2 regions of the Dechloromonas sp. ARDL1 genome follow, and region 2 is predicted to be linked to the other one. Evidence: predicted binding sites of a transcription regulator. Region 2 holds the regulator's gene; the other holds the start of a gene.
What was found. The regulator FNR, encoded in region 2, switches genes on or off when oxygen is low (the NO sensors DNR and NnrR bind a similar motif). The targets are predictions, from matches to a motif close to TTGANCTAGNTCAA.
Positions count from the first base shown of each region.

Region 1: AB6Q56_RS20140 (cytochrome-c peroxidase) is a predicted target of FNR. The motif match lies at 2,312-2,325, and genes of this name have one in related genera.

Region 1 covers NZ_CP168939.1:4,066,172-4,071,029, forward strand. The annotation lists gene ccmB (heme exporter protein CcmB) at 1-488, opposite strand, end outside; gene ccmA (cytochrome c biogenesis heme-transporting ATPase CcmA) at 496-1,110, opposite strand; gene AB6Q56_RS20140 (cytochrome-c peroxidase) at 1,241-2,248, opposite strand; gene AB6Q56_RS20145 (LysR substrate-binding domain-containing protein) at 2,414-3,319, shown strand; gene AB6Q56_RS20150 (EAL domain-containing protein) at 3,301-4,858, opposite strand, start outside.
Region 2 covers NZ_CP168939.1:2,195,389-2,200,246, forward strand. The annotation lists gene AB6Q56_RS10790 (universal stress protein) at 1-6, opposite strand, end outside; gene AB6Q56_RS10795 (sulfite exporter TauE/SafE family protein) at 20-691, opposite strand; gene hemN (oxygen-independent coproporphyrinogen III oxidase) at 756-2,159, opposite strand; gene fnr (fumarate/nitrate reduction transcriptional regulator Fnr) at 2,245-2,988, shown strand; gene AB6Q56_RS10810 (hypothetical protein) at 3,003-3,512, opposite strand; gene AB6Q56_RS10815 (porin) at 3,567-4,727, opposite strand.

The sequences.
Region 1 (4,858 bases), 1.9 Mb from region 2:
AGCAGGACGCCGCCGCCGCGCAGGCCGAGGGTCAGTGCCGCGCCGATGGCGCCGATGCCGGAGAGTGCCGGCGTGCCGAGCAGGATGGCGCCGGTGAGGACGAGGAGTGCGTCGGTCGACAAGTCGAACTGGATACCGAGCACGGGGGCGATCAGCGCCAGCGGCAGGCCGGAAACCAGCCAGTGAGCAATCACTTTGCCGGTAACGACCAGGCCGAGCGGGTGCGGAGCAAGGGCCAATTGTTCGAGCGTACCGTCGCGGTGATCGTCGGCGAACAGGCGGGGGAGCGACAGCATGGTGGCGAGAAGGGCGGCAACCCACAGGACGCCGGGTGCCAATTTGCGCAGCAGGTCGGGTTCCGGGCCGATGCCGAGCGGGAAGAGGCTGACCACAATGACGAAGAAGAAGAGCGCGGAGACGATGTCCGCCTGGCGGCGCATGGCCAGCTTGAGGTCTCGGCCGACGACGGCGAGGATGATTTTCAGCATCGCGGTATCAGCTCAGTTTCAGTTCGCGTACGGTGCCGGCCGGGATGGCGACCAGCTGGTGCGTCGTCATCACCGCAAGGCCGCCGCGTTGCAGGTGGGCGGAGATGATGCCGGCCAGCCAGTCGACGGCGGCGACGTCGAGGGCGACGAAGGGTTCGTCGAGCACCCATAGCGGACGACGCTCCTTGACCAGGCGGGCCAGCGCGACACGGCGCTTCTGGCCCTGCGACAGGTATTTGCAGGCGAGATCCTCGCGGCCGGCGAGTCCGACCTGTTCCAGCGCATCGAGGGCGTCGTCCTCGGATAGCGCTTCATCGGCCAGATGGGCCGAGGCGAGCAGATTTTCGAGCGGGGTCAGCTCTTCCTTGATGGCATTCAGGTGGCCGAGATAGCAGAGATCGGCACGGAATTCGTCACCATTGCGGCGGATGGATTTCCCTTTCCAGCGAATTTCACCGGTTTCGGGTGGCAAAAGGCCGATGATCATGCGCAGCAAGCTGGTCTTGCCGGCCCCATTCTTGCCTTGCAGATAGAGCAGTTCCCCTGCTTCCAGTTTGAAGCCAAGGCCTGCGAACAGGCGGCGCTCGCCGCGCACGCATTCCAGATTGTCAGCTTCAAGCATCAGGGGAAAAACCGAAAGAAATCAGGCCCAAATTATGAACGCGCAAGTGTAGCGGCAGATTGATGATCATCAAACAAAAACGGACGGAAAAAACGGGGGCATGGCCCCCGTTTCCTGGTGTGGATGCGGATCACTTTTTCTCGAACGGCGTCGGGCGCGGCGTGGCGTCGGAGGACGGCGGCAAGATGGGCAACTTGAAGCTCGGCTGGTCGCCGGTCAGCGTTTTCAGGAAGGCAACGACCTTGGCGTTTTCTTCCGCCGTGAACTTCTTGCCGAGTTGGATGCGGGCCATGGTGTCGACAGCTTCCGGCAGGGTGTTGGCGGCACCGTCATGGAAGTACGGATAGGTCATTTCGACATTGCGCAAGGTCGGTACCTTGAAGTTGAAGCGGTCGGCGTCCTTGCCGGTAACCGCCGAGCGTCCCTCGGCCGGGCTGGAGGCCTTGTACGGTTCGACCTGACCCATCTTCTGGAAGGAGTTGCCGCCGACGGCCGGGCCGTTGTGACAGGCGACGCAGCCCGTCTCCTTGAATAGCTTGTAGCCTTCCAGTTCGTTCTTGCTCAGGGCTTTCTTGTCGCCCTTGAGCCATTTGTCGAAACGGGAGTTCGGGGTGACCAGCGTTTCCTCGAAGGCGGCGATGGCCTTGGTGACCATGTCGATGTCGATCTGTTTCTTGCCGAAGGCCTTGTCGAAGTCGGTGACATAAGCCGGGATGGATTGCAGTACGTTGATTGCCAGCGTGTGGGTAAATGCCATTTCGCCCGGATTGGCGATGGGGCCACCGGCCTGTGCCTTGAGGTCGGCGGCACGGCCATCCCAGAACTGGGCAAGGTTGAGGCTGGAATTGAGTACGGTCGGGGCGTTGATCGGGCCTTCCTGCCAGTTGTGACCGATCGATGTCTTGATGTTGTCGGTGCCGCCCATCGACAGGTTGTGGCAGGAGTTACACGAAATGAAGCCGGATTTGGACAGGCGCGGATCGAAATAGAGTTTCTTTCCCAGTTCGACCAAGGCCGGGTTGGTCACCTTGGCCGGCTGGATTGGCTGGATCGGTTCCTGGTTGGCAGCCTGGGCGGAAAGGTGCAGGCTGAGTCCGGCCAGCACGATCAGGACGCTGCATTTGACGCGATGTTTCATGGCTTGTTCTCCCTTGTTTGAAAACTTGATGTCCGGATTCTCCCCTTGTGAGTTATGATCAAGTTGACATAAGTCAATGATTTTTATATGTATTTATAATAGAGGCTATAGTTTAACCCTATAGTAAAAGTGGATTTTGCAAAGTCCGCACTTTTGGAGAACCGCATGACACTGACCGAATTGCGCTACATCGTGGCCCTGGCACAGGATGGAAACTTCAGTCGGGCGGCAGAACGTTGTTCCGTCAGCCAGCCGACCTTGAGTGTCGCCATTGCGCGCCTTGAGGATGAATTGGGCGTGCAGTTGTTCGAGCGCGGCAAGGGTTTTGTCAGCCCGAGCGCGGTGGGTATCAGAGTGGTCGAGCAGGCGCAGCGGACGCTCGAGGAAGCGGAGCAGGTGCGCCAGATTGCGATGTGGGGGCGCAACCAGTTGCAGGGGCCGCTGCGCCTCGGGGTCATCCATACGATCGGACCCTACCTGCTCCCCTTGTTGATTCAGTCGTTGCGCCGCCTGGCTCCCGAGATGCCGCTGGCCATCGAGGAGAACATGACCGCCAGCCTGGCCGAGATGTTGCGCGACAACGAAATCGATGTCGCCATCCTGGCGCTTCCGTTCGACATGCCCGGCGTTGTCACCCGTGCGGTGTACGACGAAGCCTTCAAGGTCATCGTGCCGCGCGGTCACGCCTGGGAGCGCAAGCAAGTGATCCTGCCGGAGGAGGTCGCAGGTGACGAAGTCTTGTTGCTCAAGGCCGGCAACTGTTTCCGTGATCAGGTGTTGGGGGCTTGTCCTCAGGTCAGCAGCCCGGAAACCGGGGTTCGTCTCGGGCACTCGATCGGAACCATACGTTGCATGGTTGCCTCGGGCCTGGGGGTTTCCGTGCTCCCCGACAGCGCTTTGCAATACCCGTATAGCAACGATTTGATCAGCGTGATTCCGTTTGCGCCGCCTGCGCCGTCGCGTCGTGTCGCGCTTGCCTGGCGTGCTGGTTTTGTCCGACCGCGCGCTATCGATGCCTTGTTGGCTGCTTTCCGTCAGCTTGAATCGTCGGCTTATCGTCTTCTGGATTGAGCGGAAATCAGAACCTCGGCCTGGGTTTGCTGAATGCGTTCGTTCAATTCCGCCGAGCTGGCGCAGAATTCCTGACGCAGCGCGTCGCGTGCCGGGATATCGTCGGCTTGGTGCAGGTTGATCAGTTGACGCCCGATGGCATGGACGCGGGCGTGGATCTCGGGGATCGCCCTGAAGGCTTCGATCGCAGCGTAGCGCTGACTTCCCGCACTGTTGTACCAGCGTGCAAAGCGGCAAGTCGTATGCTCCGTGGCCGGAGGTGGGGCGTTTCCCGTGGTGTCGTCCAGGTAGGCGTGGAGGGAGCGGGTCCAGCGCTTGTGGTCCACTTCGGCGATCAGCATGGGCAGGTCTTCGCGCGACCAGTTGAAGGCATTGCCCAGATTCCACAATTCATCCGGCTGGAACCTGGCGATCCACGTTGGCAACTCCTCGGCGGGCATCGGGCGGGCGATGCCGAAGCCTTGGGCCATGTCGCAGCCAAGCAAGAGGAGCACCAGGCCGTGCTCGACGGTTTCGACCCCTTCGGCAATGACCGAGCGGCGGAAGGCCTGGGTCAGACCGATGACGCCTTCGACGATGGCGAGATCGTCCGGATTGTCGAGCATGTCACGGACGAAGGATTGGTCGATTTTCAGGATGTCGGCGGGCAGGCGCCGGAAATAAGTCAGTGAGGAATAGCCGGTGCCGAAGTCGTCCAGCGCGAAGCTGACGCCGAGGTTGCGGCACTCGGTAAACAGGGCGGCCGTGGTGCCGACGTCGGCAAGGGCTGCCGTTTCGAGGATTTCGAGTTCGATCTGGGAGGGAAAGACTGCAGGATAGCAGGTCAGCAATTCGCCTAGGCGCTGCGAGAAGCCCGGGTTCTGCAGGTGATTGCCGGCGATGTTGATGCTGACCGAAACCCGGAGGCCCGATTCGCTTAGCCATATATCGAGCTGCTTCAGGGTTTCGTTGATTACCCAGTCGCCGATTTCGATGGCGGTTTCGGTTCCTTCGACAACGGGCAGGAAACTGGCCGGCAGGAGAATGCCGCGCTCGGGGTGCTGCCAGCGAATCAGCGCTTCGGCCCCGACGACCGTTCCCTGACGCATGTCAACCTTGGGTTGAAAGTACAGCCGGAATTCATTGTTGGCCAGGGCTTCGCGTATGCGGCCGATTTCCTCCCGGCGAATCCGGGCGCGACGGTCATTTTCGGGATCGAACAGGTGATAGCGGTTGCGACCCGCCTGCTTGGCGGCGTACATCGCCTGATCGGCATGACGGAGCAGGGTGTCGGAGTCGGCGCCGTCATGCGGATAGAGTGTCACGCCGATACTGGCGGCAATGGAGACTTGGCGTTGCGAGACGCGGAAAGGCTGCGCCAGTGCATTGATGATGCGCCCCATGGCAAGTTCGCATTCGTGCAGGTCTTCGAGGTTGGCGATGAGCAGCACGAATTCGTCGCCGCCCAGGCGGGCGACGGTATCCCCGGCCCGGACGCAGGTCTTCAGGCGCTGGGCGACATCGATCAAGAGGTAGTCACCGACCGAATGGCCGAACTCG
Region 2 (4,858 bases):
TTTCATGGCGAGACCTATCTTAAATCCAGCCCGACAAGCGCATCAGGCCGAAGAATCCGTATATCCCGAAGCCTAGCACCAACAGTCCGGAGATGGTACGTACAGCCGGACGCTTGACGAATTCGTTCAGTCGCGCCAGCAACAGGCCTGCAAGCAACAGATTGGGCAGGGTACCCAGCCCGAAGGCCAGCATCGCGGCCGCTCCCCGCCCTGCCGACCCTGCGGCCAGCGCTGTCGCCAGGGCGCTATAAACCAGGCCACAAGGCAGCCAACCCCACAGCAGGCCGAGCGGAAAAGCCTGAGCGACGCCGCGGACGGGCAGAAAACGCCGGGTCAACGGCTGCAAGCGACGCCACAAACCTTGCCCGGCCCGTTCGGTGAAAGCCAGCGCACTGGTAATGCCAAGCAAATAAAGCCCGAGCGCAACCAGCATCAAGTTGGCGATGAAATAAAGAACCATGCGGGCCGGCACCTGCCCCTCGAGTCCCAGGCTGGCCGCACCGAGCGCACCAGCGATGGCGCCTGCGGCGACGTAGGAGAGAATGCGCCCGCCGTTGTAGGCGAAATGCATCCCCCACCCGGCCTTGCCGCCCATAGACATGGCGCCGACGATGCCGCCGCACATGCCTACGCAGTGTGTACCGCCAAGCAAACCGACGAGGAACAGGGCAAGAAAACCGGTATCGGGCATTGAACGACAGGGCCAAAAAGCAAAACGGGCAGTTTAACCTGCCCGTTCGTGTCGTGTCAGGCGATCAGATCACCTTGGAGTAATTCGCCCGCTGCCGCCCCTCGCGGAGGTAACGGTCGAAGACCATGGAGATCACGCGGACCAGCATGCGCCCCGGCGGCAACACGGAAATCCATTCACGCTCGACCTTGAGCAGGCCGGCACGCTCCATTTCCTTCATGTCTTCCAGTTCGGCCGCGAAATACTTGCGGAAGTCGATCAGGTGGGCACTTTCAATGCTTTCGATGGAGAGTTCGAAATGGCACATCAGGGCCTGGATGATCGAACGGCGCAGGATGTCGTCGGCGGTCAGCTCGATACCACGGAACACCGGCAGCACGCCGGCATCAATGCGATCGTAATACTCGTCGGCGGTCTTGACGTTCTGGTAGTAGCTCGGCCCGACCTTGCTGATCGACGAGATACCGAAGGACAGCATGTCGCAATCGGCATAGGTCGAATAGCCCTGGAAGTTGCGGTGCAGGCGCCCCTGACGCTGGGCAACGGCCAGTTCGTCGTCCGGCTTGGCAAAATGGTCCATGCCGATATAGACATAACCGGCCTCGGTCAACTTCTTGATGGCCAACGCCAGAATCTGCATCTTGGTGTCGGCCGACGGCAGATCGGTTTCGTTGATCCGGCGCTGCGGCTTGAACAGGCTCGGCATGTGCGCATAATTGTAGATCGACAGACGATCCGGATCCATGGCCAGCACACGTTCGAGGGTACGATTGAAGCCCATCACCGTCTGGTACGGAAGACCGTAGATCAGGTCGATGGAAACCGACTTGAAACCGTTGGCACGGGCCGCGTTGATGACCAGTGCGGTTTCCTCCTCGCTCTGCACGCGATTGACGGCAACCTGCACCTTTTCGTCGAAATCCTGAACGCCGACGCTCATGCGGTTGAAGCCGAGTTCGCCAAGCAGCGCGACGGTCTCGTAATCGACCTTGCGCGGGTCAACCTCGATGGAATACTCGCCGCCGTCGAGCAACTTGAAATGCTTGCGGGTCTCACCCATCAGCTGACGCATTTCAGAATGTGACAGGAATGTCGGCGTACCGCCACCCCAATGCAGCTGGATCACCTCATGCTCACCGTCGCGCCCTTCCAGGGCCGCAGCCTGCATATCAAGCTCTTTCGCCAGATATTTCAGATACTTGGCGCTGCGCCCATGATCCTTGGTGATGATCTTGTTACAGGCGCAGTAATAGCAAATAGTGTTACAGAAGGGGATGTGGAAGTATAATGAGAGCGGTCTGCTGATTCCGCCGATATTGCGCTTGCCCAGCCATAGATTGGCTGCCTCCGCATCGAATGCTTCAACGAAGCGGTCGGCAGTCGGATAGGACGTATACCGAGGGCCGTTGACGTCAAAACGGCGAATGATCTGCGGATCGAAGACGAGATTTTCAGTTGCGAAATTCATTAGACAAGCCACGAAGTATTGCTCGGATTATGTTCGGAGGGCATCATATCGTGGTTGACATGGATCAAGCCAACGCAGGTTGCCAATGCCCCAAACACGCCCGCTGAATCAGGAAGTTTCGTTGTCCGTCATCAAGACAGCCTGCTCGAACTGCAACCTCCGCGAACTGTGCCTGCCGCTCGGGCTCAGCCTTGAAGAGTTGGAGCGACTGGACGACTTGGTATCGACCCGGCGCCGTGTCAAACGCGGCGACCACCTGTACCGTGCCGGCGAGGCTTTCGACGCCATCTACGCCATCCGCAGCGGCTTCTTCAAGACCGACGTGCTACTCGAGGATGGCCGCGACCAGGTGACCGGCTTCCAGATGGCGGGGGAACTGCTCGGACTAGACGGCATCAGCACCGAACACCACACCTGCAACGCCATCGCGCTTGAAGATAGCGAGATCTGCGCCATCCCCTTCTCCCGACTGGAAGTCCTGTCCCGGGAAATCCATACCCTGCAGCATCACTTCCACAAGGTCATGAGCCGCGAGATCGTCCGCGACCATGGCGTCATGATGCTCCTCGGGACCATGCGCGCCGAAGAGCGCCTGGCCGCCTTCCTGCTCAACCTGTCGCAGCGCTTCACGTCCCGCGGCTTCTCGCATGCCGAGTTCTACCTGCGCATGACGCGCGAGGAAATCGGCTCCTACCTCGGCCTGAAACTGGAAACGGTGTCCCGTGCCTTCTCCAAATTCCAGGAAGATGGCCACATCGCAGTCCAGCAGAAACACATCCGGATACTGAACGTCAACGGCCTCAAGGCCTTGATGAATCACCAGCGCTGACACTCAGGCAAATCTCACCAGCGCAAACGAGCCAATTCCACAGCCCGAACAGCAATCCGCCGTAGCAGTTCGACAGCCTTTCGACGACCAAGCGTTGCATCGCCGGGAAAACGATAAGCCAACATGACATCCCTGCTCGCGGCTTTACGATAAACAGCAATCGACAGCGGGCACACAGCAAGGTGCTCAACTGCTTCCAGCACCAATTCCCAGGCAAGCGCACTACTGCAAAACTGTACGATTTCGGCGCTCTCGAACGGAGACACGCCTCCCTTGCCCCCCGTGCGTTGCAGCATCTGATTGAACGGAAACACAGCACCGACAACCAGTCCTTCTGCCTCAATCACTTCGATCAAGGCATCGCGCGCGGCCTCATACCCCCCATCAGGAACAGGATAGGTCCGGATATCACCCTCAGCCCAAGCCTGCTGCCCCTGCGACACCCAGAGCATGAGGAGGCAAGCAAAAAAACGGGGTACCGCTGACGGCACCCCAAACAGATGCAGAAATGACATCTGACGCAAGAGTCGCTCCCGGACGAGGGATAGCTGAAGCAGCGCCCCCCGATCCAGCTAAACTTAGAACGCGTGCTTGATACCCATGGCAAAGCCGTTGACACCGTTACCGGAAAGGCCTGCCGAGTTACCCATCGGATTGATGGTAAAAGAAGCGTTGCGCTCGTTCTTGATATGGGCGTAGTCGGCATACAACTCGGTACGCTTCGACAAAGCATAACGAGCACCGATTGCCCACTTGCTGGCATCGGCGTCGCTCAAGGTTTTGTCTTTAACTTGGCCGTAGCTGGCCAAAACTTTGGCCTTTCCGAACGGCACGGTAGCCCCGACAAACCAATTGCGGCGATCGTATTCTTGACCGGCCGCCAATCCGCCCAGATTCTGCAAACCAGCGGTGGCACCGTCGAGATCGATGTTGCCGCCAATCAAAGAGTTCTGTTGCCCCTTGATCACATCGTAGACGCCGCCGATCTTGACCACGCCGAAATCGTAGGAAACACCACCAGTCGCCACGTACAAACGGCTATCCGACAGACCGGCAGCCTTGGTGGTTTCGTAATCCAGATCGACGTTCAACGGGCCGTTCGTATAGACGAGATTGACCGAGAACAGGCGGTCGTCAGCGTTGCTGCTACCCGTTATGGCATTAACACCGTTGGTATGAATACCTTTCAAACTACCCTCATTGCCTTGAGTGTTGGTGGCGGTCGCCAAAATCAACGTAAAGCCTTTCCAGGCAGGAGAGATATAGGCAATCGCGTTGGCTGCGCGATCATACTGGGTAGTCATCGAGGCAAAATTGCCGATCGAATAATTGGTAAATGGGTTGTACTTGCCATAGATCCCATAGCGCAGGCCATCAAGATAACCGGCAACGGCTGTACCAAATCCCCCTGTCAGACCGACATAGGAGCGACCAGCCTGGTTCAGGCCACTGCCGGCGTCCGGGTTAAAGCGGTATTGGATGTCGAACAGCGCCTTGAGGCCATTGCCGAGGTCTTCAACCCCCTTGAAGCCCAAGTGGCTGAACGATGCGGCTTGCCCGGTAAAATTGCGGGCCTGGTTGGCGGTACCCACGGCACCACCGGCCGGCACGGCGCCGTTGGTGCCGCTGGTAGTCAGCCACCCCATGTCGATATTGCCATAGATGGTCACGTTGGATTGAGCAAAGGCGGCGCCTGAGGTTGCGGCGGCGATAGCCAGGGCAATAATTTTTTTCTGCATGAATTGTCTCCAGATGTGTGTACAGAAATACGCCCACCCCCCTCGGGCACGGCGGCTTCCCCCAGTGCCGAATCAGTGGCAACAAGGACGCCTACCCTTTGCGAAGCGCGTGCCAGCTCAAGACGAAACCC